DNA from 2 places in the Tatumella sp. UCD-D_suzukii genome. Region 2 is predicted to be linked to the other one. Evidence: predicted binding sites of a transcription regulator. Region 2 holds the regulator's gene; the other holds the start of a gene.

Region 1 (16,088 bases), on a different contig from region 2:
GTTTTACTGACATAACGTGCGTTTTCCGGCTGAATAACTCCCGGAACAATTTGCCAGGCCATCGTGCCAGGCTGCATTTCCCCCTCACAATGCCGGACAAAAATGACTTCATCAGCGGCCTCAATAAGCTGGTTAATCAATGCAATTTTTTCGTTGATTTGAAACCGCTCCACAGCCAGTACCCCGGCTTGCATATCGATCACAACCAGTACATTTTTCATCCGTTTTCCTGCCGGCAAGATTCTCTGTCATTACAGTAGACTATTTCCGGCTGAAGGTCTGCAAACTCTCCCCGGCAACAGAAACCGGAATACAGGATGGCTGTTCGCAGAGACCGCAAAGCGCCTGAGCGGGTGAGTGACGTTCCCGAGGGAGCAGAAGCCGTGACCGTTTAACACATGGCAACACCCGCGGTGAGCATAAAAAAGGCCCCCGCAGCTGTTCAGCAGACGGGGACCTTGCGCTATCTCAAAACCGATTACGGATGAAAGGCATTATTCAGAATAATCGAGGTAATGACTCCGGTCGCCACCGCCACCAGCACATAATTGCCATCGATATATGACCAGCGCTGGCCATAAGGCGGTGCCGGCAGACCCCGCCGGTGCCAGTCATCTATCCGGTATCGTGGACCGCGGAAATCATGCGGAAAACGCTGACCGGGTTCAAAGCGGTGTCCCCGCCAGGCAAAGGAGTCTCCTCTGCCGGGGCCGCCGGGGCCTGGGCCGTATGACTGAGGCCCGCCATGAGGGCCACCGTAATGGCCTCCCGGTCCGCCGTGTGGCCCCGGACCTCCCGGACCTCCCGGACCTCCGGGTCCGCCACGACCGGGCCCTTCCTGATGACCGCCGCCATGCGGCTGCCAGGGACCATGATCATCTGCGCGGACGGCAACAGAAGATACCAGGCTGCTCAACAAAACAGCTGAGATCAGGTATGTCATCCGTGTTTTTTTCATATTTTTCCTCCGGAAAACCGATACCGGGTGAAATCACCCGTTAGCGGGATAATGCACTGTTCATGATGATTGACGTAATGATCCCGGTGGTCGCCGCCATTAATACGTAATTACCATTGATGGCTGCCCAGTAATGGCCCTGCGGGGGCTGAGAAAGCCCGCGGGCACGCCAGTCATTGACGCGGTATTTGTCGCCACGGAAACTTTTTGGCGCGGCATGGCCTCTGCGGAAATCATTACCGTGATAAGCGAAGCGGTCACCCTGCTGACGATGAGGTTCACCCCGTCCGCGATCACCGCCCTGCTGAGGACGATCCTGACCGTGGCGCTGATGGCCTGGTCCGTTACCCGGCCCCTGTTGCGGACCCTGCCCCTGACGCTGTGGCTGACCATTCTGCTGATGAGGGATAACCGGCCCCCCCTGGTTATCACCCGGTGCGGCCATCGCAGAGGAAGCTGCAAACCCATTGGCAATCAGTAAAGTTGTTAATAAAGTAATAGCTGTACGTTTCATTGTTATGTTCCTCACAGGAAATATATGACTGTTACTATGGCGAATACTCATCACTATTTTATGAAGATTATTCCTGGTTTGAGACGGCAGAGTGTGTACAGTCATTGCATCGGCTATTTTCTTTAACCTAATCCTTACACTACTCTGTAATTGGCCGGATTTTATGCACCGGGCAGGATAAATAAACCGCGGGTAAATCATCAGTCAGTCACCCACGGAGAGCATATAACTGTCCGGGAAAGGAGCGCTGTGAATACGTTTTTACATCAATAAACAGGCTGGCAAACGATACGAGAGATAACGCGATCCACTGAACGAAAATGAGCCGGCAACGCATCTTGCCGGCTCATGAAGGATCATTCAGTCTGAAGTTACAAAGGCCAATTCAGCGGTGTCACTTACGAAGCGTATCCTCCCCCCAGGCCACCCACTTATAAGTGGTCAGGGCTTCGAGGCCCATAGGGCCGCGGGCATGTAACTTCTGCGTACTGACAGCCACTTCTGCTCCCAGCCCGAATTGTGCACCATCGGTAAAGCGGGTACTGGCATTCACATACACTGCAGACGAATCGACTTTATTGATGAAATCTTGTGCGTTTTTCAGACTGCGGCTGAGAATACCGTCGGAGTGCTGCGTGCCGTGCTCACGAATATGAGCAACCGCGTCATCAAGAGAGGCAACCGCTTTCACATTCAGGTCCAGAGATAACCACTCATCATCATACTCGCCGGCAGCCACCGGCAGTACATCTGCCTGATAACGTCGCAGCTCAGCGATAATATTCTCATCGGCATGCAGACTAATCCCTTCGCGGGACATCCGTTGACAGAACTGAGGCAAAAACTCCGCCATGATATTTTCATGGATCAGCAGAGTTTCCAGCGAATTACAGGCGCTTGGCCGCTGCTTTTTCGCATTGACGATCACCTCCAGTGCGGCTTCTGTTTCCATCGTCTCATCGACGAACAGATGACAGACCCCGATCCCTCCGGTGATCACCGGGATGGTGGACTGTTCACGGCAAAGTTTATGCAGGCCAGCCCCGCCCCGCGGGATCAGCATATCAATGTAGCGATCCATCTTCAGCATTTCAGCCACCAGCTGGCGATCCGGATTATCAATCGCCTGGATAGCTCCTGCCGGAATACCATGCAGAGCCAGTGCGTTCTGAATTACACTGACGGTTGCAGCATTGGTTTTACAGGTTTCTTTACCACCACGTAAAATGACGGCATTACCGGTTTTCAGGCACAACGAGGCCACATCGACCGTGACATTCGGACGGGCTTCGTAAATAACCCCTACCACACCCAGTGGTACACGGCGGCGCTCAATACGCAACCCGCTGTCCAGTAAGCCACCATCAATTAACTGCCCGACCGGATCGGCCAGACGGCAAACCTGACGCACATCGTCAGCGATCCCCTTCAGACGTTCCGGGGTCAGTGTCAGACGATCCAGCAGGGCTTCACCCATCCCGTTCTCACGGGCAGTGGCCACATCCAGGGCATTGGCTTCCAGAATTACCGCAGACTCTTCTTCAAGGCGGCTGGCAATGGTCAGCAATACCTGATTTTTTTGTGCCGTGCTTAATGTTGATAACTGATATGAGGCAGCCCGTGCTGCTTTCCCCATCATTTCCAGCATGACTGCTCCTTAGCTGACAATCATATCGTCGCGATGAACGGCGACTGAACCGTATTCATACCCCAGTATTTCACTGATCTGCTGGCTGTGATGCCCGGCGATCATGCGAAGGGCATCGCTATTATATCGTGAAACACCGTGCGCGAGATCCCGCCCTTGCTGGCTACGGATAGAGATCACCTCGCCACGGGAGAAATCCCCCTCGACACAAGTGATCCCTTTAGGTAACAGCGAACTGCCCCGTTCCAGTAATGCCGCCAGAGCCCCGTCATCAATCGTGACCGCACCGGCCGGAGGTGCGCCAAAAATCCAGTGTTTACGGTTTTCCAGTTTATTTTTCTGGGCATGAAACAGCGTACCTGCCGGTTTACCGTTCAGCACTTCATTGATAAGCTCCGGCTCATTCCCGCTGGCAATAATGACATCAATACCGGCCCGGCATGCAACATCTGCTGCCTGCAATTTGGTGGCCATTCCGCCCGTACCGAGACCGGAGACACTGCCACCGGCGATCATCCGCAGTTCGTCATCAATCACATGCACATCGGTGATAAGCTCTGCCTGAGGATTACTTCTTGGATCGGCACTGAAAAGCCCGCGCTGATCGGTCAGCAGCAGCAGTTTATCCGCACCGGAAAGAATAGCGGCCAGCGCCGAAAGGTTATCGTTATCTCCCACCTTAATCTCGGCGGTTGCCACGGCATCATTTTCATTGATGACCGGGATAATGCGGTTATCAAGCAATGCATGCAGCATATCGTGCGCATTCAGGAAACGTTCACGATCTTCCATATCGGCACGGGTCAGCAGCATCTGTCCGACATGGAGCCCGTAAATACCAAACAGTTGTTCCCAGACACGGATCAACTGACTCTGACCCACGGCGGCCAGCAGCTGCTTAGAGGCGATGGTGGGGGGCAGTTCGGGGTATCCCAGATGCTCTCGCCCGGCGGCAATCGCGCCTGAGGTCACAATAACTATCCGGTGGCCGGCGTTAATCGCCTGCGAACACTGCCGGACCAGTTCCAGGATATGTGCGCGATCTAACCGGCGGGATCCCCCGGTGAGCACGCTGGTTCCCAATTTGACCACAAGGGTCTGACTGCCACTCATATTTCCTGCCATTTATATATTAAACAAACTTCCCTTTTATCAGGTGTCGCCGCGGAATCCAACCCTTTATCTGCGCTTATCAGCAGATAACGCCGGGAGGGCGATGAAATCACTGTTTTCATTTTTTTCATTAAATGGCGCTCTGTCATAAATCGTTCACTGTTCTCCAGTAAAACGAGGCTGCGCTTTCACAATTTTGAATAAAATACTTTGATAACGGGGATACCGGACAATGAAAAAAAGTACGTTAGCACTCTTATTATGCAGCCTGACGTCAGTCAGCCATGCTGCTGAAGTGTATAACAAAGACGGTAATCAGCTGGATTTCTATGGCAAGGTAAAAGCTGAACATTACATCACCGACAACAATAGCTCCGACGGAGACCAGTCTTACGCCAGGCTGGGTTTTAAGGGCCAGACCCGGATTAATGATCAGCTGACCGGCTATGGGCAGTGGGAATATCAGTACAGCCTGAAGAATTCAGAAGGCAGTGATGCCAGCAATGGTAACAAAACCCGCCTCGGTTTTGCCGGTCTCCGTAACCCGACCCTGGGTTCTATCGACTACGGCCGGAATTATGGTGTGTTATATGATGTGGAAGCCTGGACCGATATGTTCCCGGAGTTCGGCGGTGACGGTACTGCACGCTCGGATAACTATATGACTCAGCGTTCCACCGGCCTGCTGACCTGGAGAAACACCGATTTCTTCGGTCTGGTGGACGGATTACGTTTTGCCGTCCAGTATCAGGGTAAAAATGATGACAACACTGCGAACTCACGCACCGATATTACCCGCCAGAATGGTGACGGTTTCGGTGCCTCTCTCGGGTACCGGATTGCAGATACCGGGATCAGCCTGATGGGGGCCGCCACCAGCTCTGACCGTACCCAAAGTCAGGAAGCAGCCAGCTATGGTCATGGCGATAAAGCCACCTCCTGGGGGACCGGTATTAAATATGATGCGAACCAGATTTACCTGGCGGCTATCTATACCCAGACCAGCAATATGACTCCGATCAGCGGGACTAACCGCCTGACCGGGACTAAAGTCACCGGTGCGGCGAACACAGCACAAAATATTGAGCTGGTAGCACAGTATCAGTTCGAAAACGGTCTGCGTCCTTCACTGGGATATGTGCAGACGAAAGGGAAGAATATAGAGAACGGGATCGGGGACGTGGATTTAGTAAAATACATCGATGCCGGAGCCACTTACTACTTCAACAAAAATATGTCAGCGTTTGTGGACTATAAAATTAACCGCCTGAATAACGATAACCGCCTGTCACTGAATACCGATAACATTGTGGCATTAGGCCTGACATATCAGTTCTGATAACCCGAAGATAAAACAAAGGGACAGGCAAAAGCGCTGTCCCTTTGTTCATTTAATTCCCGGTCAGACCGGCTTGACCACCCCTTCTGCCGGTACCAGGGTAATATCCTGTTGTGCCAGCAGGGCTTCGAGCCGCTGAAAGAAAGCCTGCAATGTTTTTTCAACACTGGCTTTATCTTCGTCCTTTTTAACCGGCATTTCCTGCCAGTGGCCTTCTTTATCAAAAAGTCCGAACGCATAGTGATAAGCAAAATGTGTTTCTTTTGCCTCCAGCGTCAGCCACCATCCCCAGAATTCTCTTTTATCCGGTGCCGGTTTTACATTGACACAGACTGCCAGACAATCAAAAAAGAAGCGGTCAGTACCGCACTTATCCTCCCGGAGGTAAGGGCCTAACTCATGCAATCGCTTTAAAATGCGCCCCCTGGAATGTCCGCCAGGTAATGTCATAACTGATCCTCCTTAATAAGATAAATTAATTTTTAACAAACCTGACAATAATCGCAACTTATCTTTTGAGTTGCTTTTCGAGCCAGTCACTGATTTGCTCCAGAGTGCCCGCCAGCGACTTCATGGCCGGCAACGCCGGTATACGCAAGAGTTTCCCCTGCACGGAAGAATTAACGATTAACTGAGATTCCTCCTCCGGGCTGTAGAAATCATTTTTACGGAAGGCTGATAACATCGGCACCGGGGTCCGGCGCCCCAGTAATCCCTGGTTTTTTAAGGAATAGGCGCTGATTTCCGTCGCCAGAGTCTGATTATCCCGGACATTTTTCCCCATCCTGCTGGCCAGAATATCCAGGAACATATCAGGAACTTTGCGTTGCAGTGGCTCCTGAGTCAGCAGGCAATGGACGATGGGCGAATGGCAGGCTATCGCACGGAGTAATCCGCTTTCAAGATACGCCAGGCGAACCGCAACGTTAGCACCGAAGCGTTGTCCCCATAAACCTACCCTGCGATGATCTATCCAGGGGACCTCTGCAAGCTGTTTCAAGACCTGCTGATGTAACATGCTGGTATCCTGCGTCAGCCGCCAGCGGACGCTGTAACCTACCGAAGGCATATCCAGGGTTAACATCGCCATGCCTCTCGGGGCCAGATAGTCATGGAACAGACGGAAATAGTCGAGCTGTAATGTATCCAGGCCTCCGCAGACCAGCACCGTCGGAAACGGGCCATTCCCCTGTTCCGGAAGATGCAGGAAAGCATCAACGGTTTTACCGTCATCCACGCGAAATTTTAAAGGGCGCAGTTCCCCTTTCAGGCAGGTTGTTGCCTGTTCATACGCCCGGTACGCCAGTACCCGGGCCTGATCGGCAAGCTCATCTTCGTTCAGGTGCGGATACGCCGCTATACTGAACAGATTCGCCGCATGCAGCCAGGACTGCCCGGCCAGGTCGCCCGTCTTTAACTTCGCCTTCTCCTGCCATCGGGCCGCCTGCACAGACCATTCATAAATCCAGTTACCGTTCCGGTAGCCCCGAACGGTATCCAGCAATTGTTCGTTAGTTCTGGCAAGTGTACTGGCAGCAATCCGTGATAACACCTCATTAATTTCTATCGGTGAAACTCCGCGCCAGCTCCAGAGTAAAGGCGTTAATGTCCGGTACCAGCAATGTGGCGATCGGGTATCAGGAAATGCGCCGGAACCCGGGACTCTGCCGGAAATGCGGCGGACTAATGCGGAAGTTTCAGGGTGTTCAAAGCGGGGTTTAAACAGTTCTTCACTCAGATTTTTCGTCTGCATGCTCATAACTCCGGAACCGGAAGATGATGAGTGAGTGTACCTGAAGAACGATAACGAGGGGAAAAGAAAGTAGCATCCGGTCAGGCGGATGCTACTTAAAGCTAACTCAGTCTTCTACGATAGGCGGAATATAAGCCACGCCCATGTCCCAGGGCTGTTCAATCCAGGTATTCTGAGGGATATCGATCACATAATCGTCCACTAACGGACGGCCCGCCGGTTTGGCAAAAATGGTCACAAAATGCGCTTTGGAATACATTTCGCGGATAGCTTTCGCGGTACCGCCGGTATCCACCAGGTCATCGATGACAATGAAACCTTCCCCGTCACCTTCTGCACGTTTGACGACTTTCATCTCGCGCTGATGATCATGGTCGTAACTGGAAATACAGACCGTATCGACATGACGGATCCCCAATTCACGAGCCAGCAGTGCTGCAGGAACCAGGCCACCACGGCTGACAGCAATGATGCCTGTCCACTGGTCTACCGGCAGTAAACGCCTGGCGAGGGTACGGGCATGGATCTGTAGCATATCCCAGGTGACAACGTATTTTTCGCTCATTTTTTAGGAACCCCGGCCATTAAAAAAGCCTAATTTAAGTGCAAGGTGAAAAAGTTTGCGCGGGATTATAAGGATATGATGAGCTAAAAACCAGCATCCGCTGCCTCCGGAGGCTTTTTTTCCTGCCCGGTACGTCCTCCGGCCTGTAAACAGTGGTATTCTGAATGTATGCCGAAAGCCTCTGTTTTCGCTTTTCTTAACCCTTTTCCTGCCGGTTTTTACTTTTTCCGGCGCCAGCACAGGAGACTGAATCATGTCAGAACTGTCTAAGCTCAGCCCGCAGCCTTTGTGGGATATTTTTGCAACCATCTGTTCCATCCCGCATCCCTCTTATCATGAAGAAGCTCTGGCACAACATATTCTGGCCTGGGCAAATGAGCGCGGTCTGTGGAATGAACGTGATGCCGTGGGCAATATTCTTATCCGTAAAGCGGCAACTCCGGGCATGGAAAACCGTACCCCGGTCGCACTGCAGGCTCACCTCGATATGGTGCCACAGAAAAATAATGATACCGTCCACGACTTCACCACCGACCCTATCCAGCCTTATATCGACGGTGAGTGGCTGAAAGCCCGGGGAACCACCCTGGGGGCCGATAATGGTATTGGTATGGCTTCGGCGCTGGCCGTTCTGGCCGACGACAGTGTCGAGCATGGTCCGCTGGAAGTGCTGCTGACCATGACCGAAGAAGCCGGCATGGAAGGTGCTTTCGGACTGCAGGCAAACTGGTTACAGGCCGATATTCTGATCAATACCGACTCTGAAGAAGAAGGTGAGATCTATATGGGCTGTGCCGGGGGTATTGATGCCGTCACGACACTGCCGGTACAGCGTGAACCCCTGGCGGAAGGCAGCGTTCAGGTCTCGCTGACTCTGAAAGGACTACGTGGCGGACATTCCGGTGCCAATATTCATATGGGCCTGGGTAACGCAAACAAATTATTAGCCCGTGTTCTGGTCACCCTGTCAAAAAGCGTTAATTACCAGCTACTCGGCTTTAACGGCGGTACTCTGCGTAATGCTATTCCGCGTGAAGCCGTCGCCACTGTCGCGTTCAGCCCGTCACAACAGGCAGAGTTTGAACAGGCCGTGAATGCTGCCCGTCAGTTACTGAAAAATGAAGCCGGTCCGAAGGATGAAAATGTTGTTCTGCTGACCGAAACGGCCGACAGCCAGCACGCAGCCCTGACCCGGAACAGCCGCGATACGTTTCTGCGATTACTAAATGCCACACCGAACGGCGTTGTTCGTTTTTCTGATGTCGTTCCCGGCGTCGTCGAAACCTCCCTGAACGTCGGTATCGTCAGCCTGAATGATTCTCATGCTGAAATCCTGAGCCTGATCCGTTCACTGATTGATAGCGGAAAAGAGTACGTTGTCGATACACTGACATCGCTGGGTGAGCTTGCCGGTGCCACGACTGAAGCTTCAGGCAGCTACCCGGGCTGGGAACCGGATAAAGATTCACCGATTATGGCCAGAACCCGTGAAATTTATCAGTCTCTGTTCGGTAAAATGCCCGATATCCAGGTGATCCACGCAGGTCTGGAATGCGGGTTATTTAAAAAACCGTACCCGCACTTAGATATGGTGTCTATCGGACCGACCATCACCGGGCCACACTCCCCGGATGAACAGGTACATATCGGCAGTGTTGATCTTTACTGGAAGTTACTGACCGGACTATTGAAAGAAGTTCCTGTCAAATAACGGTCCCGTTCCTCTCAGAAAACCAGAGCCCTGTGCTCTGGTTTTTTTCATCCCGGCCTTCATCCGCTTCCGACCTTCCGTAACGCACTAAGTATCACGACAGATCAGGACGTCAGCATTTATCGCTATATCTTGAGTTCAGTGCAACGTCTTAAACTGCTACGTTAGCCATCACCGGGGTTTTCGACTTATATAGACAGACTTCTGGATGGCTAAATGTCTTTTATGGTAGCTTATGCCCCCTGCCTGCCCGATGATAAGGGCAACAGAAGCCCGCCAGGGAAATTTCCGTAGCAATAACTAACCAGGTAGTGACATAACTATGGCTGAAGCTCATCGCCTCGAGATGCGCAATATCTCGATTAATTTTGCCGGGTTCGCCGCACTGGATAATGTCGATTTTTCTATTGAAGGCCATTCAGTGCATGCACTGACCGGCGCTAACGGAGCCGGAAAGTCGACCCTGATGGCAGTATTGTCAGGAGCCCATCACCATTACCAGGGCGAAATCCTGATGGACGGGCAGCCCCTGAACATCCGCAGTCCGCGTCAGGCAAAAAGTGCCGGGATCCATCTGGTACAGCAGGAAGTGGATAACGGATTAGTGCCTGCGCTCAGTGTTGCTGAAAACATCATGCTGGACAGTATGGCGGATGCCGGTCATCTCTATCGACGAAAAGAGGTCTATCGCAAGGCTGCGGCCTTACTGGAACAACTGAATGTCACCCTCGATCTGCGTCAGCCGGTTGAGCGATGCTCACTGGCAGAAAAACAGCAGATTTTACTGGCCAGGGCGCTTTCCCATGATTGTCGTTTCCTGATCCTGGATGAACCGACGGCACCGCTGGACCAGCATGAAAGCGAGCAGTTATTCCGGGTCGTACGTCATCTGCAGCAACAGGGGATCGGGATCGTGTTTATTTCTCACCGTATTCACGAACTGAAAAGTATCTGTGACCAGCTGACGGTTCTGCGGGATGGGAAATTAATCGGGACCTGCCCGATGAATGCCCTGAGCGGGGAGCAGATCGTCGAGAAGATGACAGGCCATACCCTGACCGACCTGTACCCTCCGCGCCGCCCTCCTCATACTGCAGAAGAATTACTCAGGGTTGAAGGCTTACATGACCACAAGCTGCTGCAGGATATCGACCTGACATTACATAAAGGGGAGATTCTGGGGATCGCGGGGCTGGCCGGGGCCGGTAAAACTGAGCTGTGTAAGGCGTTGTTCGGGGCCACTAAAAGCCGCCTGAAAACCGGTCGTCTGCACGGGAAACCCTGGAAACCCAAATCGCCTTATCATTCGGTCACGGCAGGGATCGCGCTGGTGCCCGAAGAACGCCGGAAAGAAGGTATTTTTATTGATGAAAATATTGCCATGAATCTTTCCGCTGCTGCCGATGATCGTTTTTCCCGCTATGGCTTCTTCAGCGTGAGGCAGTCGGTGAAATGGGCACAGGAGATCATTGGTAAATTATCCGTTCGCAGCCGCGGTCCTGAGCAGGTATTACGTCGTCTTTCCGGCGGTAATCAGCAGAAGGTCGCCATCGGAAAATGGCTGGCCAGCGGATCTGACCTTTTAATTTTCGATGAGCCGACCAAAGGTGTCGACGTAAAAGCGAAGTCGGATCTCTTCCTGCTGGTGGATGAACTTGCCAGGGAAGGTAAAGGTATTATTTATGCGTCCGGTGAGTTTGCCGAACTGGTCGGGCTGTGTGACCGTATTTGTGTTTTGTGGGATGGCAGGATTGTCGCCGAAATAGACGGCAAACAGGCCAGCGAAGAATTATTATTGCTTTATTCAACCGGAGGTACCCCTGCGTGAGCAGCAACCCTAACTCATTAACTTCATCCCCGGCATGGCATCACCGGTTATTCGATTTCCTGTATAAGTGGGGCATGCTGCTGACCGTCGTACTGCTTCTGGCAGGCTTCGGGCTGACCGCCGATGGCTTTCTGGAACCCGATAATCTGCTGAACATTCTGCGCTCTATCGCTATTGTAACGGTGATCGCGATGGCGGTAGCAATCTCGCTGACCGTCGGTGGCTTTGACCTTTCCGTGGGATCCACCGCTTCACTGGCAAATACGCTGGTGATCTCGATGTTTGTCTGGCATGGCTATGGCACGGCGACGGCAATCATTATCACCCTGGCGCTTTGTCTGCTGGTCGGACTGTTCAATAGTTTCCTGATTGTTGTGCTGCGAATTCCGGATATGCTGGCCACACTGGCGACCCTGTTTGTTGTCCAGGGGGTCGCAATGACTTACAGCTTTGGGGGGTCGATTACCCAGAATATGGTGATGCCGAGCGGTGATATGGCTGAAGGGATCATTCCGGCGAATTTTAACTGGCTGGGCGAGATCCCGGGGATCGTGATCATTATGCTGGTGGTGACGATCCTGACACAGATTGGCCTCTCTCTGACCAAACACGGTCGCAGAATGTATGCGCTCGGCGGAAACCCTGAAGCGGCCCGCTTATCCGGGATCCGTACGACCCGCTATCGGGTCATCGCCTATCTGCTGGCCTCTTTACTGGCAGGGTTAGGCGGGATCCTGCTGGCCTCAAGAATTGGATCGTCACAGGTCAATGCCGGCAGTGGTTATCTGATGGATGCGGTGGCAGCCGCCTGGATTGGCCTGTCACTGGCAGGTTCCGGTAAGCCGAATGCACTGGGGACTCTGATTGGCGCCATTATCCTGGGCGTATTACAGAATGGTCTGGTGATGCTGTCCGTGCCTTACTACGCCATGGATATCATTAAGGGGCTGGTACTTGCGCTGGCCCTGGCGTTGACCTACTTCCGGGGACGACAAGCCTGATCCCCGCCGGGAAGCGCCTCAGTCTTCCCGGTCTGTCACCGGACGTGCCGCCCTGTGGCCGTCCGGCATATCCTTGCCCCTGACGGTATTCTCCGCCCGCAAGCACAACCTGCCCTGTTGACGCCTGATACAGAAAGGGCTCCGGCGATGGCCTATAGCAGGGTCAGTCACAACGTTAGCTGTAATTGCCGCCCGGTGTCCGGTTCCGGTAAGGTCACATGTAATCCCACCAGCCTCACCCCTCTGCCTGCCCGGCGTTGCTGCCAGGTTTCATAGGCGATCGTCAGCAGGTCTTCTTTATTCAGAACAGACCAGACATGCTCACGGGTGGTTTGCTGAAAGTCGGAAAACCGGAGCTTCACACCCTGACGCAGTATCCGCAGATCCGGTCGGACATTCCTCAGACGTCTTTCCAGTTCGGGATAGAGTCTCTCCAGCACCTCCAGGCATTGCTCCCACTGATCAATGTCCTGTGCCAGCGTGGTTTCAACACCGACCGATTTACGTAGCCGGTCAACCACGATTTCGCGTTCATCAATACCGTGGCTTCGTTCCCATAACGCCCTGCCAAACTTGCCGAACCGTTTCAGAAGCAGGGCCAGGTCGGTCTGCCGGACATCCGCACAGGTCTTCAGCCCCATATCAGCAAGCTTTCTGGCAGAAACCTGGCCAACGCCAGGAATTTTCTCCAGAGCCAGGCTATAAACGAAGTTATCCATACCGGCCGGCGTGATCACATACTGACCGTCCGGCTTATTCAGATCAGAGGCGATTTTCGCCAGAAATTTCACCGGAGCAATACCGGCAGAAGCGGTCAGTTTCAATTCCTGACGGATGGCCTGACGAATATCCTCCGCAATCAGCGTGGCTGACCCGCGAAAGTGCGTGCAATGGGTGACATCCAGATAGGCTTCATCCAGAGAGAGCGGCTCAATCAGTGAGGTATAGCGCGAAAATATCTGCCGGAGATGGGCCGACACATCTTTATAGACATCAAAACGCCCGGGCACTAAGGTCAGGGAGGGACAAAGTTTCAGTGCGGTCGCGGTCGGCATGGCACTGCGCACACCATATTGCCGGGCAAGGTAGTTTGCCGTACTGATAACTCCCCGTCGCTCACGACTGCCACCGATGGCCAGGGGGATGTCGCGTAACGACGGGTTATCCCGCATTTCGACCGCAGCATAAAAACAGTCCATATCGACATGAATGATTTTACGCATGGGTGACGGCTCCGCAGAAAAGAAACATCAATACTGTATAAATAATCAGTGTAAAGATCAATCACGGTGAAGTACCGTTACGGACGCCCCCCTCCTTTTGTATGGAGGGTCACTATCACAGAGCGTAACTGATAAATATCTTCACCGTTCTCTTGCTAAAAAGACAGACAGTGCTAATGTTGCGCTGAGTCTTCGCCGCACCGTGGATATCTGCACGATAAACGAAGTTACGTTCTTTTCCACCCTCATTTTCAAGGTATTTGCAGCATGCGTAAAATCGCACTCTTACTTGCGATGTTTTTACTCCCGGCATATTGTCTGGCCGCGTCTCAGAACTCCGTCAGCCTGTTGCCCCCCGTGAGTAAACCGCTCACTCAGCAGCTTTTGGGGACGCCGGTATTTATTCAGATCTTTAAGGAAGAACGGACACTCGATTTATACGGTAAAGTCGGTAACGAATACCGTTTACTGAACAGTTTCAAAATCTGTAAGTTTTCCGGCGGGCTGGGTCCGAAACGCGTGGAGGGTGATTTTAAAAGTCCGGAAGGGTTTTACTCAGTAAAGCTGGATCAGCTGAATCCCGACAGCCATTTTTACCGGGCCATCAACATCGGCTTTCCGAACCAGTATGATCGCGACAATGGTTACAGCGGTAAATATCTGATGATCCATGGTAACTGTGTGTCGATTGGCTGTTATGCCATGACCAACGCCTATATGGAGCAGATTTATGACTTTGTGAATGCCGCCCTGCGCAATGGGCAGTCCGAAGTTGAAGTGGATATTTTTCCGTTCCGTATGACAGCACAAAATATGCAGCGGCATCAGGATTCAGCGTATTACAGTTTCTGGCAACAGCTGAAACCGGGCTACGACTACTTCCTGCAACATCAACAGCCGCCTTCAGTGACGGTAGAAAACGGCCGGTATGTGGTTCGAAAAAATCCGTTCAGCGGCAACAGTGAGACTGACTCAAAGACCTTACTGACGCTCACCAAGACAAAATAATACCCACTCTCCTGGCACAATTTTGTGCCAGGTTTCATTGCCGGTTAATGGCTGTGTCGCCACCACACTGACGATGTCCTGAGGTGTCGTGTGCTGCTGAAAATCAATTTCAACATCCTGATCCAGTAAGGTGGCTTTACCAAAGGGCGCACGCCGGGTGATCCAGTGAAGATGAGTGGAACAATATGCCATCAGATAACGGCCGTCTGACAGCAGCATATTAAAGACCCCTTTCTCTTTCAGCTCCGCCGCCAGTGTCGCAATATAACGGAACATCGCCGGCCAGTCTTCCGGAGGCTCCGGATAACGCGTGGCCAGTTTATGCAGGATCCAGCAAAAAGCTTTTTCACTGTCGGTTTCCCCGACCGGCCGGAAGGACCCCGTATCCAGGTCCTCATAGTCACTGAGTTGCCCGTTATGAGCATAAGTCCAGTGACGCCCCCAGAGCTCACGGGTGAAAGGATGAGTATTTTCCAGCGAGACATTTCCGCGATTTGCCTGACGAATATGCGCCACTACGGAATGTGATTTGATAGGATATTCCTGCACCAGTCTGGCTATCGGCGAGTGAATACTGGGAAGCGGGTCTTTAAAAGTGCGGCACCCTTTACCTTCATAAAAAGTAATGCCCCAGCCATCTTTGTGCGGCCCGGTGCCTCCCCCGCGCTGCACGAGCCCGGAAAAACTGAAACAGATATCCGTAGGTATGTTGGCGCTCATCCCGAGCAATTCACACATCAGTTATCACCTCTCACAATCCCATGGTCCGGCGTTTTTAGCCGTAATAACCCAAAGAAATAACACGCAGTCAGCGGTCTGGCAAGTCACCATAGCCCGCCTGCCTGCGTATTTTTCGGGAAAGGTGTGCGCTGATTATTTTTCCATCTCTTTTTCGATCAGCAAAATCAAAATATGAATAATTTTAATGTGTATTTCCTGGATCCGATCAGCAAAACCAAAATGCGGGACACGAATTTCCACATCGGCACTGCCGGCCATTTTGCCGCCATCTTTTCCGGTCAGGGTGATCACTTTCATCCCCCGGCTGCGGGCAGCTTCAATCGCTTTAATAATATTGGCGGAGTTTCCGGAGGTGGAAATACCTAACAGCACATCCCCCTGGCGACCGACGGCTTCGGTATACCGAGAAAAAACATAATCATAGCCGAAGTCATTACTGACGCAGGAAATATGACTGACATCCGAAATCGCAATCGCCGGATACCCCGGACGGTTCTCACGGTAGCGTCCGGTCAGTTCTTCAGCGAAATGCATTGCATCACAGTGAGAACCACCATTGCCGCAAGAGAGTACCTTTCCGCCAGCTTTGAAACTGTCAGCCAGCAGCGTCGCCGCCTGCTGAATGGCATGAATATTGTTTTCATCTTTCAGGAAGGCATTAAGCGTTTCTGCGGCTTCATTCAGTT
Region 2 (16,088 bases):
TCTGGTCGCTACCTTATGGCTGGCCAATACGAAACGGCTGAAGCGGGAATAAGCCGGTTCGTCCTGTCGCCCCGGCAGGCCGGACTTCCGGGGCTTTACACAGAACACCCTGCTTCATTCGCATGAGTCTGGTATAGTTCAGCCCTGACATGCGCTGTGTTTATTTCCGGCAGCGCAGAGGGTTATTAACCGGTTTTCTGAGAGTAACAATGTCTGCACAGGAATTGCGCAAGCTGTATCAGTTGCAGTGGCTACCGCTGTCTTCTCCGAAACTCACTCCTGAGTTATCTGACTGGCTGTCAGAAGAAACGTCGATGACAGTCCGTCTGGAACGTTATTGTCGCGAACTGACGGTGAAAGTGGTCAGAGAAGGTTTTGTCGGCAGGCAGGCGTTACTCGGACATGAATCCGGGTATTCCGGTTTTGATAACGAGACCCGATTCTGGTTACGCGAAGTGATTCTGTACGGAGATGGTCATCCCTGGCTGGCCGGGCGAACTATTTTACCGGAAGATACCCTGAGCGGGCCGGAAAAATCCCTGATGAGTCTTGGTGAGTCCCCGCTGGGACGTTACCTGTTTTCCTCTCCCTTACTGAGCCGGGATTTTATTGTCCCGGGGTACAGCGGCTCTCTCCGGGGACGGTATTCATTGTTACGGCTCTCAGGCAAACCTCTGATACTCACAGAAATGTTTTTACCACATTCACCACCGTATACACCCCGGGCGAAAGGATAACAAACCCCGTGCAGGACACCATAAAACTCACCAAATTCCAGGCCTATCAGCGCCTGATGCGTATCGATAAACCCATAGGAACACTGTTGCTGCTCTGGCCGACGCTCTGGGCTTTGTGGCTCTCGGGAAGGACATTGCCTCCTTTTAAGGTTCTGGTCGTCTTTGTGCTGGGCGTGATTGTGATGCGTGCCGCAGGTTGCGTGATCAATGATTATGCTGACCGGAAAGTCGATGGCCATGTAGAGCGTACGCGTCAGCGCCCGTTACCTGCCGGGCTTATCAGCGAACGTGAAGCGAAAGGTCTGTTTGTGGCACTGGTACTGGTGGCATTTCTGTTGGTGCTTACCATGAGTGGTATGACCATCCTGCTTTCGGTGGGCGGCATCCTGCTGGCCAGTGCTTATCCTTTTATGAAACGCTACACCCATCTGCCGCAGGTGGTGCTGGGGGCGGCTTTTGGCTGGGCCATCCCGATGGCATGGATGGCAGTGAGTGGGGACTTACCTCTTTCCTGCTGGCTGGTATTCCTGGCGAATGTTTGCTGGACAGTGGCCTACGATACCTTCTATGCCATGGTGGATCGCGATGATGACCTTAAAATCGGGGTGAAGTCGACCGCGATCCTGTTCGGGAAATATGATTGCCTGATTATTGGCGGGCTGCAGGTGGCGACTCTGGCGCTGCTGGCCGTGACGGGTCGGTTATTGCACCTGAATGGCTGCTATTATCTGTCGTTACTGGTCGCCGCTGGCTTCTTTATCTATCAGCAACGTCTGGCTATCGGTCGGGAGCGTCAGGCCTGTTTCCGCGCCTTCCTGAATAACAATTATGTCGGACTGGTGATTTTTGTCGGTGTGGTACTCAGCACACTGCCTTTTATTAATCTGATGTAAGCGTCATCGTCTGGCGGTAAAAAAAAGGGCGTTCCTCAGGAACGCCCTTTTTTAGTGGACAGGGATCAGGCTGAAGGTTCCGCCTCAGACTCAATAGCATTCTCAATCGTCTGGCGAACATCGCGGGTCGTCAGATCCAGCAATATCTGACGCATTCCCCGGGTTTTCTCCGGTTCCGCATCATCTTTATCACGGATATAGCCTTCATCACGCAGAGTGAGTACTAACCCCGTGAATACTGCCTTGTCGAAGAACTCCGGCGCATTTATCCCGTGAAGTACGGATAAACGTTGTGCCAGAGTACGGCTTTCTTTCTCAAGCGTTCCGCGGTTAATCGTCGGTTTGGCATTGAGGATCGCAAAGGTGATCGCGTAGCGTTGCAGCGTCTCCCGTACCCCTGCGGCCAGTAAGCCGAGCACCCGATGGCGTGCCGGCTGAACAGAATAGTGTTCACCGTCCTGAGTGATCAGTGACTGGTTCACCAGCTCTCCGCACAGGCGGTCCAGCACTTCCGGTAACTGCTCTTTATCCCAGCGAAGGAATAATTCACTCCTGAGCATCGGATAAATCAGGGAGACCTGACGCAATAACTCTTCTTTATGCAGCGTGCCGTGTTGCTGAATAATGGCAGCAATCAGGGATGGCATCACCAGCAGGTGCAGAATGTTATTGCGGTAGTAGGTCATCAGCACCGCCTGCTCTTTCGGCAGAATAATAATGTCGCCAATATTATCCTGTTCGGTGGTGAACTTATTCATGCTCATCGCATGGTCAAGCAGGTCTTCAACGCTCATATCCGGCACAGTACTGCCTTCAGAGTACGGAACATTACGCAATAAACCGGTATAACACCTCAGTTGATCAAGCAATTGTTCGCGTGTCAGGGAACGCTGTGGTGACGCCAGTAATGCCGTCACACACAGGTTCATGGCATTGGCAGCACCGGCGTTATTGATACGGACCATAATCTGCTGTGCGACATCATTGACGACCGGGGTCATCCATGCCGGACGCTGTGATTCTATCGGGTCGATAGAATCACGCCATTCCGGGACATGGGTATTCAGGTAATTGACCAGCGGCAGTGGTTCGCCGAAGTTCACATAGCCCTGACCCAGGTTACGCAGCTTGCGTAGCCCGCGCAGCATCTGCAGCAGACTCTCTTTCTCTTTGGTCGCACCGCGCAGTTCTTTGGCGTAAGTGGCCACTTCCATCACATGCTCGTAACCAATATAGATAGGTACCAGTGTGATAGGACGATTCCCTCCGCGTAACATCGCCTGCAGTGTCATCGTCAGTGTGCCGGTTTTCGGGTCGAGCAGACGCCCGGTACGGGAACGGCCGCCTTCGACAAAATATTCTACCGAGTAGCCACGGCTGAACAGTTCACCCAGATATTCACGGAAAACGGTGGAATAGAGCTTATTGCCTTTAAACGTCCGTCGGATGAAGAACGCGCCCAGGTGACGGAAAATCGGACCGGCAGGCCAGAAGTTCAGGTTGATGCCGGCCGCGATATGCGGTGGTACCAGCCCCTGATGATAAAGGACATAAGAGAGCAGCAGATAATCCATATGACTGCGGTGGCAGGGCACATAGACCAGCTCGTGGCCGTCCTGAGCTAACTGACGGATACGTTCGCCACCACTGACATTGATCCCTTTATACAAGCGACTCCACAACCAGCCCATCACGCGGTCGGTGATACGGATAGCTTCGTAGGTGAAATCAGCCGCAATCTCTTCCATCATGGCTACTGCATTTTTCCGGGCCATCTCGATAGAGATTTTCTTACTGCGGGCCTCGTCTTCAACGGCTTTCGCAATCGCTTTGGATTGCAGCAGCTTGTTGAACAGATCCTGGCGGGCCGGTAGACGCGGACCGACAGCAGCCAGACGCTGGCGGGAAAAATGAATATGAGCTACCCGGGAAAGCTTCTGAGCAATCGACTGGTCGGTACCGTGTTCATCGGCCATCTGGCGTAAGGACATTTTCGGGGAGAAGCGGATAAAGCTATCCCGCCCCAGCCAGAGGATGGCACAGAATTTCTGTAATCCGTTGAGTTCACGCAGTAATGGTGTCTGCGTCCCCTGAGTTTCCTTGCCTGGCGCCCGGCCAAACATTACCGACACCGGCACCAGTTGAACATCCAGCGCCGGATTATTCCTGTGCAGATCCAGATAATCGTGGAAAATTTTCACGGTTTCCTGGTTCGGAGTGAAATAAGGCAATAACCGCGGGCCGTCATGAATAAAGACATGACGCGGTAGCAAACTGCCGTCGATTTCCAGAGGTTCTAAAGGGTCCGGCAGATCATGCTTCAGGCATTCGGTACGAAGTGCCAGCAGATCTGCTTTGGAATCATAGGGAAATACATAGATAATAGGGCGGGTAGGGTCCAGACCGAGTTCGGCCACAGGATCACCCGGGATCACCTTGCTCTTTACCAGCAAAGATAATGGAATACTTAGTAATTTATAATAAAGTTTACGCCAGCCTGACATAGATAAATCCGGAGCCTCTTTTGATAGCAAAGCGGCGCAATCATACCAGAAACTGCAAAGAAGATCTGTGACCAGGTGCAGTATTGAAAATTAACAGGAGAGCGGGCGAATGGCAGGAAGGACAACGGGATGGCGGCGTCTGGTGAAGGCGAGCGGCTATTCATGGCAGGGGTTGCGGGCTGCCTGGCAGCATGAGGCGGCCTTCCGGCAGGAAACCGTGGTGGCTATCGTGGCCATCGTCATTGCCGGCTGGCTGGATGTGGATACGGTTTCACGTATTCTGCTGATTGGCTCGGTGGTGCTGATTATGATCGTTGAAATTATCAACAGTGCGATAGAGGCCGTGGTCGATCGGCTGGGCCCGGAAATACACCCCTTATCCGGACGGGCGAAAGACCTGGGATCGGCCGCGGTATTACTGGCGATCCTGCTTGCGGTGTTTGTCTGGGGAAGTGTGCTCTGGCAATGGTGGTCACTGGCGGGATAATGACCGACAGTTGTTTGTTTTATGACGGTTTTTGGTTTTCATTTCCGAAAGACCTGTATATACTCACAGCGACTGTATAAACAACCAGGGGGCGGGATGAAAGCATTAACCAGCAGGCAGCAGCAGGTCTATGACCTGATTCGCGACCATATTCAACAGACGGGTATGCCGCCGACACGTGCGGAAATTGCTGCCCGCCTCGGTTTTCGCTCCCCGAATGCGGCAGAAGAACATCTGAAAGCCCTGGCACGTAAAGGTGTCATTGAGATTGTCTCCGGAGCCTCACGCGGTATCCGCCTGCTGATGGAAGAAGAAACGCCGGAAGGTCTGCCTCTGATTGGCCGGGTGGCTGCGGGCGAACCTCTGCTGGCCCAGCAACATATTGAAAGCCACTATCAGGTCGATCCCGGGCTGTTTAAGCCGGGGGCTGATTTTCTGCTACGTGTCAGCGGGATGTCGATGAAAGATATCGGTATCCTGGACGGAGACCTGCTGGCGGTTCATAAAACCCAGGATGTCCGTAACGGGCAGGTTGTGGTGGCCAGAATCGATGACGAAGTGACCGTGAAACGCTGGAAAAAACAGGGGAATACGGTACAGTTATTGCCTGAGAACAGCGAATTTTCTCCGATTGTGGTGGATGTCCGCGAACAGAACCTGACGGTGGAAGGGCTGGCCGTGGGTGTTATTCGTAACGGAGAATGGCTGTAACTGACGGGCGATTGTCCGTCAGCCGGTGACCGGCAGAGAGTCACTCCGGTCGCTAAGATTGACCCCGCACCCTAATACACTACGCTGAGTTGCTTCTGCGGCTATCAGCGTTCGTCCGCCGGTCACCTTTTCCCCGTCCGGCGGAGACACTGTGCTCTGTCAGGAAAATCCATGTCCTTTTTGAATACCACCGACAAAAAACTCTGGCGACTGGCATTACCGATGGTGTTATCCAATATTACGGTTCCGTTACTGGGACTGGTGGATACCGCGGTGATCGGGCATCTGGACAGTGCTATCTACCTGGGCGGTGTTGCCATCGGTACTACGGTCACCAGCTTCCTGTTTATGCTGCTGCTTTTCCTGCGTATGAGTACGACGGGGATGACGGCTCAGGCATGGGGATCCGGAAATTCAGCCGCCCTTGCCAGGGCACTGGCTCAGCCACTGATCATCAGTCTGGTGGCCGGGCTCATCTTTATTGTGGTGCGTGACCCGGTCAGCCAGCTGGCCAGCGGAGTGATCGGCGGTGATGCGGATACGCTGGAACAGGCTCGTGTGTTTATCCGTATGCGCTGGCTCAGTGCGCCAGCGACCTTTGCGAATCTGGTGCTCCTTGGCTGGCTGCTGGGCGTTCAGTATGCCAGGGCTCCGGTGATCCTGCTGGTGGCCGGTAACCTGGTCAATATTCTGCTGGAAGTATGGTTTGTTCTGCACCTGCATCTGGGTGTCCGGGGGGCAGCGGCGGCCACAGTGATCTCTGAATATGTCTCGCTGCTGGTCGGTGTTCTGCTGGTGTTGCAGGTATTTCGTCGGCGCAAGATATCGGTACGTTTACTGCTGGAGGGCTGGCGTGGCGATATTAAACGTTTGCTGGGCCTGAACCGCGATATTCTCCTGCGGACGTTACTGTTGCAGGTCTGCTTTGCTTCCCTGACTCTTATCGGTGCCCGGATGGGAGCACAGGTCGTTGCGGTGAATGCACTGCTGATGATGTTTCTTACGTTTACCGCCTATGCACTGGATGGATTTGCCTATGCGGTGGAGGCGGTGTCCGGAGAAGCCTACGGGGCGCGTGAAGCCGGAAAACTGCATGAAGTCTGGCGCGCCTCCTGCCGTCAGGCAGGCATTGTCGCACTGCTCTTTTCGCTGGTGTATGCGCTGGCCGGGCAGTACATCATTGCGATGATGACCTCACTGCCTTCCCTTCGCCATCTGGCGGATCACTACCTGATCTGGCAGGTTATTCTGCCTCTGGCAGGCGTCGGCGGGTATTTACTGGATGGTTTGTTTATCGGTGCCACGCGCGGACGGGAAATGCGTAACAGTATGGCGATTGCCGCGGCAGGGTATGGCCTGACATTGTGCAGCGTTCCCTGGCTGGGTAATCACGGCCTCTGGCTGGCGCTCTGTGTCTTTATGCTATTGCGGGGGATCACGCTTTGGCACTGCTGGCAGCAACATCAGCGCAGGGGAACCTGGTTTGATCACTGACCCTTCACTGAACTCACGGGGAGTTAGCGGCCTGCCCGTTTTTTAACTTCGCTGCTGTGATCATGCTGGCACTGCTCCTGATTATCACAGGCCGCGATCTCTGCACATTTCACACACAAGCCATGGGCTTCAATCACACTGTGGCGCAGAACAAAACCCGCCTGCTTTGCCTGGGTGACAATCAGATGTTCCACCCCTTCAGCATGACGTTCGCTCACCGAAGCACAGTTATCGCAGACCAGCATCACAGAGGTATGAGACGGGTGTTCAAAGTGCGGACACACCACATAGCTGTTATTGGATGCCACCCGGTGAATAAACCCCTGTTCCAGCAGAAAATCCAGCGCACGATAGACTGTCGGTGGCTTGGCCTGTGGCTCGCTGATCCGCAGTTTATCCAGCAGGTCATAGGCGCTGATCGCACCTTGTTCTTCGGCCATCAGACGTAACACTTCTGCGCGCTGGGGTGTCATACGTACCCCACGTTTCAGGCAGAGGCTCTGCGCCTCGGCAAGGATCTGAGCGGGAAGTTGCTGTTGCATGATGGCTTTCTCCAACGAATAATCTGCGGTAACGGGCTATCTTAGCATGGCTGGCGCGTTAATGCTGATCCTCTATGGCGGAGGGCGGCGGGCGACATTCGCTGCCTGCAGGTTGCCTTTACTTCGTGGCCCGGGGGGAAGCTTTGCGGTCACCCCCGAACTGCCGTTTTTCTATGCTATAGTAGCGCATGATTTTGTCCCTTTTTTCAGTCCTTCCTGCCACTCCCGGGTGATGACGGGGGCTGTTTTACCTGATGATATGAAGAAAAATGCACGAAAATAAAGAAACCTCTTACCCGCACCCGACCTCTCAACCGCAGGCCGCAACGCCTGAATATCCGGCCGGACGTTTTTCCGTCGCGCCGATGCTCGACTGGACCGATCGTCATTGCCGTTATTTCCACCGTAAACTGACCGGTCAAACGTTGCTGTATACTGAAATGGTGACAACAGGTGCGATCATTCATGGTAAAGGTGATTACCTGGCGTATAACGACGCGGAACATCCGGTGGCGTTACAGCTGGGAGGCAGTGATCCTGCGGCTCTGGCACAATGCGCCAGGCTGGCTGAACAACGGGGCTATGATGAAATCAACCTGAACGTGGGCTGTCCGTCTGACAGGGTGCAGAATGGTCGTTTCGGAGCCTGTCTGATGGGGGAAGCGGCATTAGTCGCAGACTGTATTAAGGCGATGCGTGATGTGGTTTCGGTGCCGGTCACCGTGAAAACCCGTATCGGTATTGATGAGCAGGACAGCTACGCGTTCCTGTGCGACTTTATCCGTACCGTGGCGGAGAAGGGCGGATGCGAGTCTTTCACTATCCATGCCCGTAAAGCCTGGTTGTCGGGCCTGAGTCCGAAAGAAAACCGTGAGGTTCCGCCGCTGGATTACCCGCGTGTTTATCAGTTAAAGCGTGATTTCCCGCACCTGACGATGGCGATTAACGGGGGAGTCAAAACCCTGGAAGAAGCCAAAGCTCACCTGCAACATGTGGACGGGGTGATGATGGGGCGTGAAGCCTACCAGAACCCGGGGATCCTCGCGCAGGTGGATAATGAGATTTTCGGCAGCACGTCGGCCAGCCCGGATCCGTTTGACGTCGTACGCTCAATGTACCCGTATATTGAAGCAGAACTGAGCCAGGGCACGTATCTTGGACACATTACCCGCCATATGCTGGGACTGTTTCAGGGGATCCCGGGGGCCCGTCAATGGCGCCGGCACCTGAGCGAAAATGCGCATAAAGCCGGAGCCGATGTCCGTGTGGTAGAGCAGGCCCTGTCACTGGTGGCCTCCCGCTAAGTCGTATGCCGGGGAGAGCCCCCGGCAATGCCATACCGCGAATTACGCCAATTCCTGGTTTTTTTCACCTCTTCCGGCAGCAACATTATTTTCAATATTTTGTTGTTATTCATGCGGTTAACAGGATGGCATGATCCTTGTATCTGTCATAGCAGACGCGTTAATCGCTAACGCATTATTCTGCGGTGAAAGAGGTCTCATGGAAGTCTTATTTGTTATCGGTTTTTTTGTGGTGTTGTTACTGACCGGCGTTTCAGTGATCGGAGTACTGGTCGCGTTATTTGCCGGTGCAGTGTTGCTGATGTTCTCCGGTTTCTTATTGCTGGCGATGAAGCTGCTGCCCTGGTTGCTGCTGGCGGTCGCGGTCGCCTGGATTTATCAGACAGTTATTGCGCCGAAATCATCACCTCCGGCCACGCGTCGCTTTGATAAGACCATGGCTAAAATTGACCGGATGAACCGGCGCGGCTAACCGGCGGTAAGGGGTGAGGCACAGTTTCTGACGTCAGAGTTCGGAAATGTGAATTACCCCGTATTTCCGGCAGACAAGTTCTGCGATGATAGCAGCGTATTTCGGCGAAAAGCTGACGCTCTGTCCCTACACCAGTGCGAAAAATAAAAAAACAGGGCTTTCTACGGGAAGCCCTTTTCTATGCACCAAACGACATCAGGGGATGAGCAGGCAGGAGCCTTGGGTGGCACGGCTTTCCAGTTGCTGATGGGCAAGAGCGGCGTCTTTCAGAGCAAACTTCTGGTGCTCCGGGACCTCCGTTTTAATGGCTCCGCTGGCCAGCAGAGTAAAGAGCTCGTGGCTTGCAGCATCCAGTTCCTCCGGCGTGGTAATGTAACCAAACAACGATGGACGGGTGACAAACAGGGAGCCTTTGCGGGTGAGGATCCCGAGGTCAACCCCGGTTACCGGGCCGGAGGCATTGCCGAAGCTGACCATCAGCCCGCGGCGTTGCAGACAATCCAGTGAGGCTTGCCAGGTGTCTTTACCGACCGAATCATAGACGACCGGCACTTTTTTACCGTCCGTCAGTTCGCTCAGGCGGGCGGCAATATCTTCCTCGCGGTAGTTAATCGTCGCCCAGGCCCCTGCCTGGCGTGCAGCGTCTGCTTTTTCTGCTGACCCGACAGTTCCTATCAGCTTCGCTCCCAGCGCTTTTGCCCACTGACAGGCAATCAGCCCGACGCCCCCGGCAGCGGCATGAAACAGAAAGGTTTCTCCGGCCTTAATCTGATAGGTCTGGCGCAACAGATACTGGACCGTCAGCCCTTTCAGGAAAGAGGCTGCGGCCTGCTCAAACGAAATGGCCTCCGGCAGGATCGCCAGCCTGTCTTCGTGAACAATATGGCTTTCACTGTAGGCTCCGGCCGCTGACAGCGCATAGACTACCCGATCGCCCGGCGAAACCCGGCGGACGGCCCGGCCGGTGCGCACCACAATACCGGCGGCTTCGGTACCGAGACCTGCGGGCAGGGAAGGCGGAGGATAAAGTCCGCTACGAAAATAGGTATCGATGTAATTGATACCTATTGCCTTATTTTCCACCACGACCTCATGATCGCCTGGTTCCGGCGATGTAAATGAAGTCCACTCCAGAACTTCCGGCCCGCCGTGGCGGCGATACTGGATCCGGTTTGGCATAGCAGCTCCTTGAAATCATCTTGTTTGCCGGGGACAGGGCGACAATTCGGGTAAAAAAAAAGTATACTGTGACGCCCCTTGTTTAACACTGGTAATGACATTCACTATGGCAGGAAATACACCCGCGAACAAATCCAACGAATCCCGTGATCGTCAGCTGGAAGGCGTGAAGATGCCGCCCCATTCTGTCGAGGCAGAGCAGTCCGTTCTGGGGGGATTAATGCTGGACAATGAGCGCTGGGACAATGTTTCCGAGCGTGTGGTTGCCGGCGATTTCTACAGCAGACCTCACCGGCTGATTTTCTCCGAGATGCAGCGTTTGCTGGAACTCGGTCAGCCCATCGATCTGATCACCCTGTCAGAATCCCTGGAAACCCGCGGAGAGCTGGAGCTTGTCGGGGGGTTCGCCTATCTGGCGGAGCTGGCTAAGAATACCCCGAGTGCGGCGAATATCGGTGCCTATGCGGATATCGTGCGCGAGCGTGCCGTCGTCCGTGAAATGATCTCAGTGGCGAATGAGATAGCGGATGCCGGGTACGATCCTCAGGGACGTAATAGTGAAGATCTGCTGGATCTGGCGGAATCCAGCGTGTTTAAAATCGCCGAAAAGCGGGCAAATAAAGAAGACGGTCCGCAAAATATTGAGCAGGTTCTGGAAGCGACCATCAACCGTATCGAATCACTGGTCGGCACACCCCATGACGGTGTGACCGGCATTGATACCGGTTATCAGGATCTGAATAAGAAAACCGCTGGCCTGCAGGGATCCGATCTGATCATTGTCGCCGCCCGTCCTTCGATGGGTAAGACGACGTTTGCCATGAACCTGTGTGAAAATGCGGCAATGATGCAGGATAAGCCGGTACTGATTTTCAGTCTGGAAATGCCCAGTGAGCAGCTGATGATGCGTATGCTGGCCTCTCTGTCCCGGGTCGACCAGACGCGTATCCGTACCGGCCAGCTGGATGATGAGGACTGGTCGCGTATTTCCGGCGCCATGGGCATTCTGCTGGAAAAGAAAAACATGTATATCGATGACTCTTCCGGCCTGACACCGACAGAGGTTCGTTCCCGTGCCCGACGAATTTTCCGTGAAAATGGCGGCCTGAGCATGATAATGATCGATTACCTGCAACTGATGCGGGTACCTTCATTGTCTGATAACCGTACCCTGGAAATCGCCGAAATCTCCCGATCACTGAAAGCGCTGGCAAAAGAGCTGAATGTGCCAGTGGTTGCTCTTTCTCAGTTAAACCGTTCACTGGAACAACGTGCCGATAAACGACCGGTCAACTCGGATTTGCGTGAATCCGGATCCATTGAGCAGGATGCGGACCTGATCATGTTTATCTACCGGGATGAGGTCTACCACGAAAACAGCGACCTGAAAGGGATTGCTGAAATCATTCTGGGTAAACAGCGTAATGGCCCGATCGGTACCGTCCGTCTGACATTTAATGGTCAATGGTCGCGGTTTGATAACTATGCCGGCCCGCAGTACGACGACGAATAACGGCCTGAGCAGCCTAACGACTCATTTTTACAACAATGCGGAGCCTCTCCGCTTTTTTGTCAGCCCGGGGAACGGAGCACAGTATGGATCGTATTGATGATCACGATATTCACATCCTGAGGTTATTACAGGGTAACGGGCGGTTGACCAATCAGGAACTCAGTGAGCTGGTCGGGCTGTCCGCGTCCCAGTGCTCCCGGCGCCGTATACAGTTGGAACAGACCAGCAAGATCCTCGGCTACTATGCCAGGCTTTCGCCCGATGCGCTGGGGCCGGAAATTACCGGTCTGATTGAAGTCCGGCTGATGAATCATACCCCCGAGTATGTGGACGATTTCCATCACCGTATCATTAATGATCCTTCTATTATCGATGCCTATAAGACGACCGGGGATGCCGATTATCTGTTAAAAGTGACCGTGACCGACCTCAATTCACTGAGCACACTGATAAGTCAGTTGGTGGCCGGCTACCAGAGTGTGGCGCATGTGAAGACCTCGGTGGTGCTTAACCGTATCAAAGAAGGCGGGCGGATACTGAAGACCCCCGACGGATCCGCATAATTTTTTTCTGCACGACCCGTTCGGGATCGTGCATTTCCCCTCAAATAATGCATAAATAGTGCGGCGGAGTGGTTTGTGATGCATGTTATGCCTTTTATTGCCGGTATGACCGCATGCCTCTGTTACCGTACCGGTATTTTCATAAACACGGCAACGTGACTCTTCCGGACAGTAAGGAAGGGCTCTTTGTGCTGATTGACTGTTTTGTTACGGGGGGAATATGTCATTAATGAAAACGGCCGAAGCGGAGAAAATTCCGCACAGCCTGGCGGAAGATGCACTGGCCATACTGTTCGGTACCTTACTGGTGTCGTTCGGGATTGTGATGCTGAAACAGGCGGGCGCGCTGACCGGCAGTACCGCCGGTATCGCTTTTTTAATCAGTTATATTTCACCCTTATCCTTTGGTGGTGCTTTTTTCCTGATTAACCTGCCATTTTACTGGCTTGCCGTGAAACAAATGGGCTGGGAATTTACGCTGAAAACCTTCAGTGCGGTGGCACTGGTCTCGCTGTTTACGCATCTGCACCCACTATTTATTCACTTTTCGTTGCTTAACCCTTTCTATGCAGCCCTGTTTGGTAATATTGTGATGGGCATGGGGTTCATTGTGTTATTCCGTCATAAAGCCAGCCTGGGAGGCGTGAATATTCTCGCGCTCTGGCTTCAGCAACGGATCGGACTACGGGCAGGAAAATTACAGATGGCGGTGGATACCTGTGTGGTACTGGCGTCTTTGTGGGTCGTGTCTTTGCCAATGTTGCTGGCGTCAGTCTGCGGTGCTGTGATACTGAATCTGATTATTGCGATGAACCACCGTCCCGGTCGCTACAGTGTATAAGCCTGCCTGCGACCCTTTACATTGATCAATGATGGAGAAGTCCACCGTGTTCCAACATGTCGATGCCTATGGCGGCGATCCTATCCTCACTTTGATGGAAAAATATAAAGAAGACCCACGCGCAGAGAAAGTAAACCTGAGTATCGGTCTCTACTATAACGAACAGGGGATTATTCCGCAGCTTCAGGCCGTGGCGGAGGCCGAAAAAAGGTTACAGGGCGCGTCCGAAGAGGCTTCGCTCTACCTGCCGATGGAAGGGATGACCGCTTACCGCCAGGCTATCGTTGAGCTATTGTTTGGCACGCAGGCACCGGCCGATCACGATCGGATTGCCTGTATTCAGACACTGGGCGGCTCCGGCGCACTGAAAGTCGGGGCTGACTTCCTGAAGGCGTATTTTCCGCACTCTGACGTCTGGGTGAGTGACCCGACGTGGGAAAACCATATCGCGATTTTCTCCGGGGCGGGTTTCAATGTGCATCGTTATCCGTGGTATGACGCTGCGACCGGGGGAGTCAATTTCCCGGCCTTTATTGATGCCATCAGCGCACTCCCGGAACGCAGTATTGTGCTGTTGCATCCTTGCTGCCATAACCCGACCGGTGCTGACCTCACTCCGGCACAATGGGACCAGACTCTCGATGTGCTGAAATCACGCCAGCTTATTCCGTTTATGGATATCGCTTATCAGGGCTTCGGTGCCGGGGCGGAAGAGGACTGTTATGCTATCCGCGCGGCGGCGAAAGCCGGACTTCCGGCCCTGGTCAGTAACTCCTTCTCGAAAATATTTTCACTGTACGGTGAGCGCGTCGGTGGCTTATCGGTTCTCTGTGAAAGCAGCGATGAAGCGGGTTGTGTTCTGGGTCAGTTAAAAGCCGCGGTACGTCGTAACTATTCAAGCCCGCCGACGTACGGTGCAAAGCTTGTGATGACCGTGCTGAAAGACAACGGATTACGCGCACAGTGGCTGGCTGAGCTGGAGGCGATGCGTTTACGTATTCTGGAGATGCGTCAGGCACTGGTTGAAACACTGAGCCAGGCGCTGCCGGACCGGGATTTCAGCTATCTGGAGAAGCAGCGGGGGATGTTCAGCTATACCGGGCTGAGTGCACAGCAGGTGGACAGATTACGTGAAGAGTTCGGTATCTATCTGATAGCGAGTGGCCGTATGTGTGTCGCCGGACTGAACCGCAGTAATATTCATCGCGTTGCGGAAGCTTTTGCCGCAGTGATGTAAGCCTCTGTCAGGGTCACCGTATCCTCTGTACGACCGGTGCGGTGACCTTACTGAACATTCTGTGCGACCTGTGATTTTGTATTCAATTGATATTTAACAATTTTTGTTTCACTTCTTCGCTTTTTTATATTTATACATTTAAATATTTAAATGTATAAATATAATGGCGCATCAGACTTATCAGATGAAGGAAGATTGTTGTGCAGAAACAGACCCTGTTCAGCCCGCTAAAACTGTCCGGCTTTACCTTACGCAACCGGATTGTCCTGCCCCCGCTTACCCGTTGCCGCAGCCAGCAACCGGGCAATATTGCCGGCGATTTAATGGTGGAATACTATCGCCAGCGTGCCAGCGCAGGTTTTATGATCACCGAAGGGACGCAAATCGAACCGCGAGGACAGGGCTATGCCTGGACGCCCGGGATCCATAGCGCGGAACAGATTGCGGGCTGGAAAAAAGTAACAGAGGCGGTTCATCAGGAGGGCGGAGTGATTTTCTGTCAGCTCTGGCATGTGGGGCGAGTTTCCCATACCGCGTTACAGCCAGACGGGCAGCCTCCGGTGGCTCCCTCTGCGATCCCGGCAACCAATGTCAGGGTCTTTATCGAAACAGGTCCGGGGACCGGGGAACTGACTCAGCCTTCGGCACCCCGCGCATTAACAACGGAAGAGGTCCGTGAGCTGGTGGAACTTTACCGCCAGGCAGCGCGGAATGCGAAAGAAGCCGGTTTTGATGGCGTTGAGTTACATGCGGCGAATGGCTACCTGATCAATCAGTTTATTTCTGAGCATACCAACGTCCGCACCGATGAATACGGCGGTTCACTGAAAAATCGTCTGCGTTTTCTGCAAGAGGTGACCCGGGCCGTCAGCGATGTCTTCGGCAGCCGTAATGTGGGTGTTCGTTTTGCCCCCTTATTCTCCAGCACCGATGAAGACCGGGTGTATCTGGGGCTGGTGGAGCCGGATCCGCAACTGACTTATCTGAGTGCAGCGCAGATGCTGAATGATATGCAGATTGGGTATTTATCGATTGCCGAGCCGGACTGGGACAATAGCCCTGATTTACCGGAAACATTCCGCCAGAGCCTGCGTGAAACCTTTGACGCGCCGATCCTGTGTGCCGGGCGTTATACCCGCGAGAAAGCCATGCATATTCTGGAAAACGGCTGGGCAGACTTATTTGGTTTTGGCAGAACATTTATTGCCAACCCGGATCTGCCGTACCGTTTACAGAACAACCTGCCGCTGAACGATACCGATGTAACATCGCTGTATGGGGGGAACGCTGCAGGGTATACTGATTACCCCGTTTATCGTTCCTGAAGAATATGAGGCAGCATGACACCAGAAAACGCCATAAAGCTTCTGGCAAACCCGACCAGGATGTCAGTATTACAGTGGCTCAAAGATCCGCATACTTCATTTGCAGAGTACAGCCAGCTTTATGATTTCAGTACCTATGGTGTCTGTGCCAGCCTGATCAGTGAAAAAGCCGGGCTGTCTCAGCCAGCGACCTCATTATGCCTGAAAGCGTTATCTGAGGCCGGATTGCTTGATGCCAGCAAAGTCGGTAAGTGGACGTATTACCGTCGCAATGAGGCAAAGATGC

What was found. Region 2 encodes LexA, which represses DNA repair genes until DNA is damaged. Its sites were predicted from a motif close to TNCTGTATGTACATACAGNA; they were not measured.
Region 1: dinB (DNA polymerase IV) is a predicted target of LexA. The motif match lies at 13,685-13,704, and genes of this name have one in related genera.

The regions. Positions count from the first base shown of each region.
Region 1 is NZ_JFJX01000038.1:14,192-30,279, forward strand. It holds gene CG67_RS07300 (isochorismatase family protein) at 1-221, opposite strand, end outside; gene CG67_RS07305 (RcnB family protein) at 479-958, opposite strand; gene CG67_RS07310 (RcnB family protein) at 999-1,472, opposite strand; gene proA (glutamate-5-semialdehyde dehydrogenase) at 1,867-3,120, opposite strand; gene proB (glutamate 5-kinase) at 3,130-4,233, opposite strand; gene CG67_RS07325 (porin) at 4,466-5,572, shown strand; gene crl (sigma factor-binding protein Crl) at 5,636-6,022, opposite strand; gene frsA (esterase FrsA) at 6,081-7,325, opposite strand; gene gpt (xanthine phosphoribosyltransferase) at 7,432-7,890, opposite strand; gene pepD (beta-Ala-His dipeptidase) at 8,144-9,601, shown strand; gene CG67_RS07355 (sugar ABC transporter ATP-binding protein) at 9,924-11,429, shown strand; gene CG67_RS07360 (ABC transporter permease) at 11,426-12,430, shown strand; gene dinB (DNA polymerase IV) at 12,598-13,653, opposite strand; gene dpaA (peptidoglycan meso-diaminopimelic acid protein amidase) at 13,921-14,661, shown strand; gene CG67_RS07375 (class II glutamine amidotransferase) at 14,635-15,399, opposite strand; gene lpcA (D-sedoheptulose 7-phosphate isomerase) at 15,535-16,088, opposite strand, start outside.
Region 2 is NZ_JFJX01000001.1:32,519-48,606, forward strand. It holds gene psiE (phosphate-starvation-inducible protein PsiE) at 1-52, shown strand, start outside; gene ubiC (chorismate lyase) at 210-737, shown strand; gene ubiA (4-hydroxybenzoate octaprenyltransferase) at 746-1,630, shown strand; gene plsB (glycerol-3-phosphate 1-O-acyltransferase PlsB) at 1,696-4,134, opposite strand; gene CG67_RS00165 (diacylglycerol kinase) at 4,244-4,621, shown strand; gene lexA (transcriptional repressor LexA) at 4,718-5,332, shown strand; gene dinF (MATE family efflux transporter DinF) at 5,504-6,826, shown strand; gene zur (zinc uptake transcriptional repressor Zur) at 6,850-7,368, opposite strand; gene CG67_RS00185 (hypothetical protein) at 7,415-7,651, shown strand; gene dusA (tRNA dihydrouridine(20/20a) synthase DusA) at 7,638-8,672, shown strand; gene pspG (envelope stress response protein PspG) at 8,872-9,144, shown strand; gene CG67_RS00200 (quinone oxidoreductase) at 9,340-10,323, opposite strand; gene dnaB (replicative DNA helicase) at 10,430-11,836, shown strand; gene CG67_RS00210 (Lrp/AsnC family transcriptional regulator) at 11,920-12,399, shown strand; gene CG67_RS00215 (YitT family protein) at 12,629-13,240, shown strand; gene CG67_RS00220 (amino acid aminotransferase) at 13,287-14,477, shown strand; gene CG67_RS00225 (alkene reductase) at 14,678-15,802, shown strand; gene CG67_RS00230 (helix-turn-helix transcriptional regulator) at 15,818-16,088, shown strand, end outside.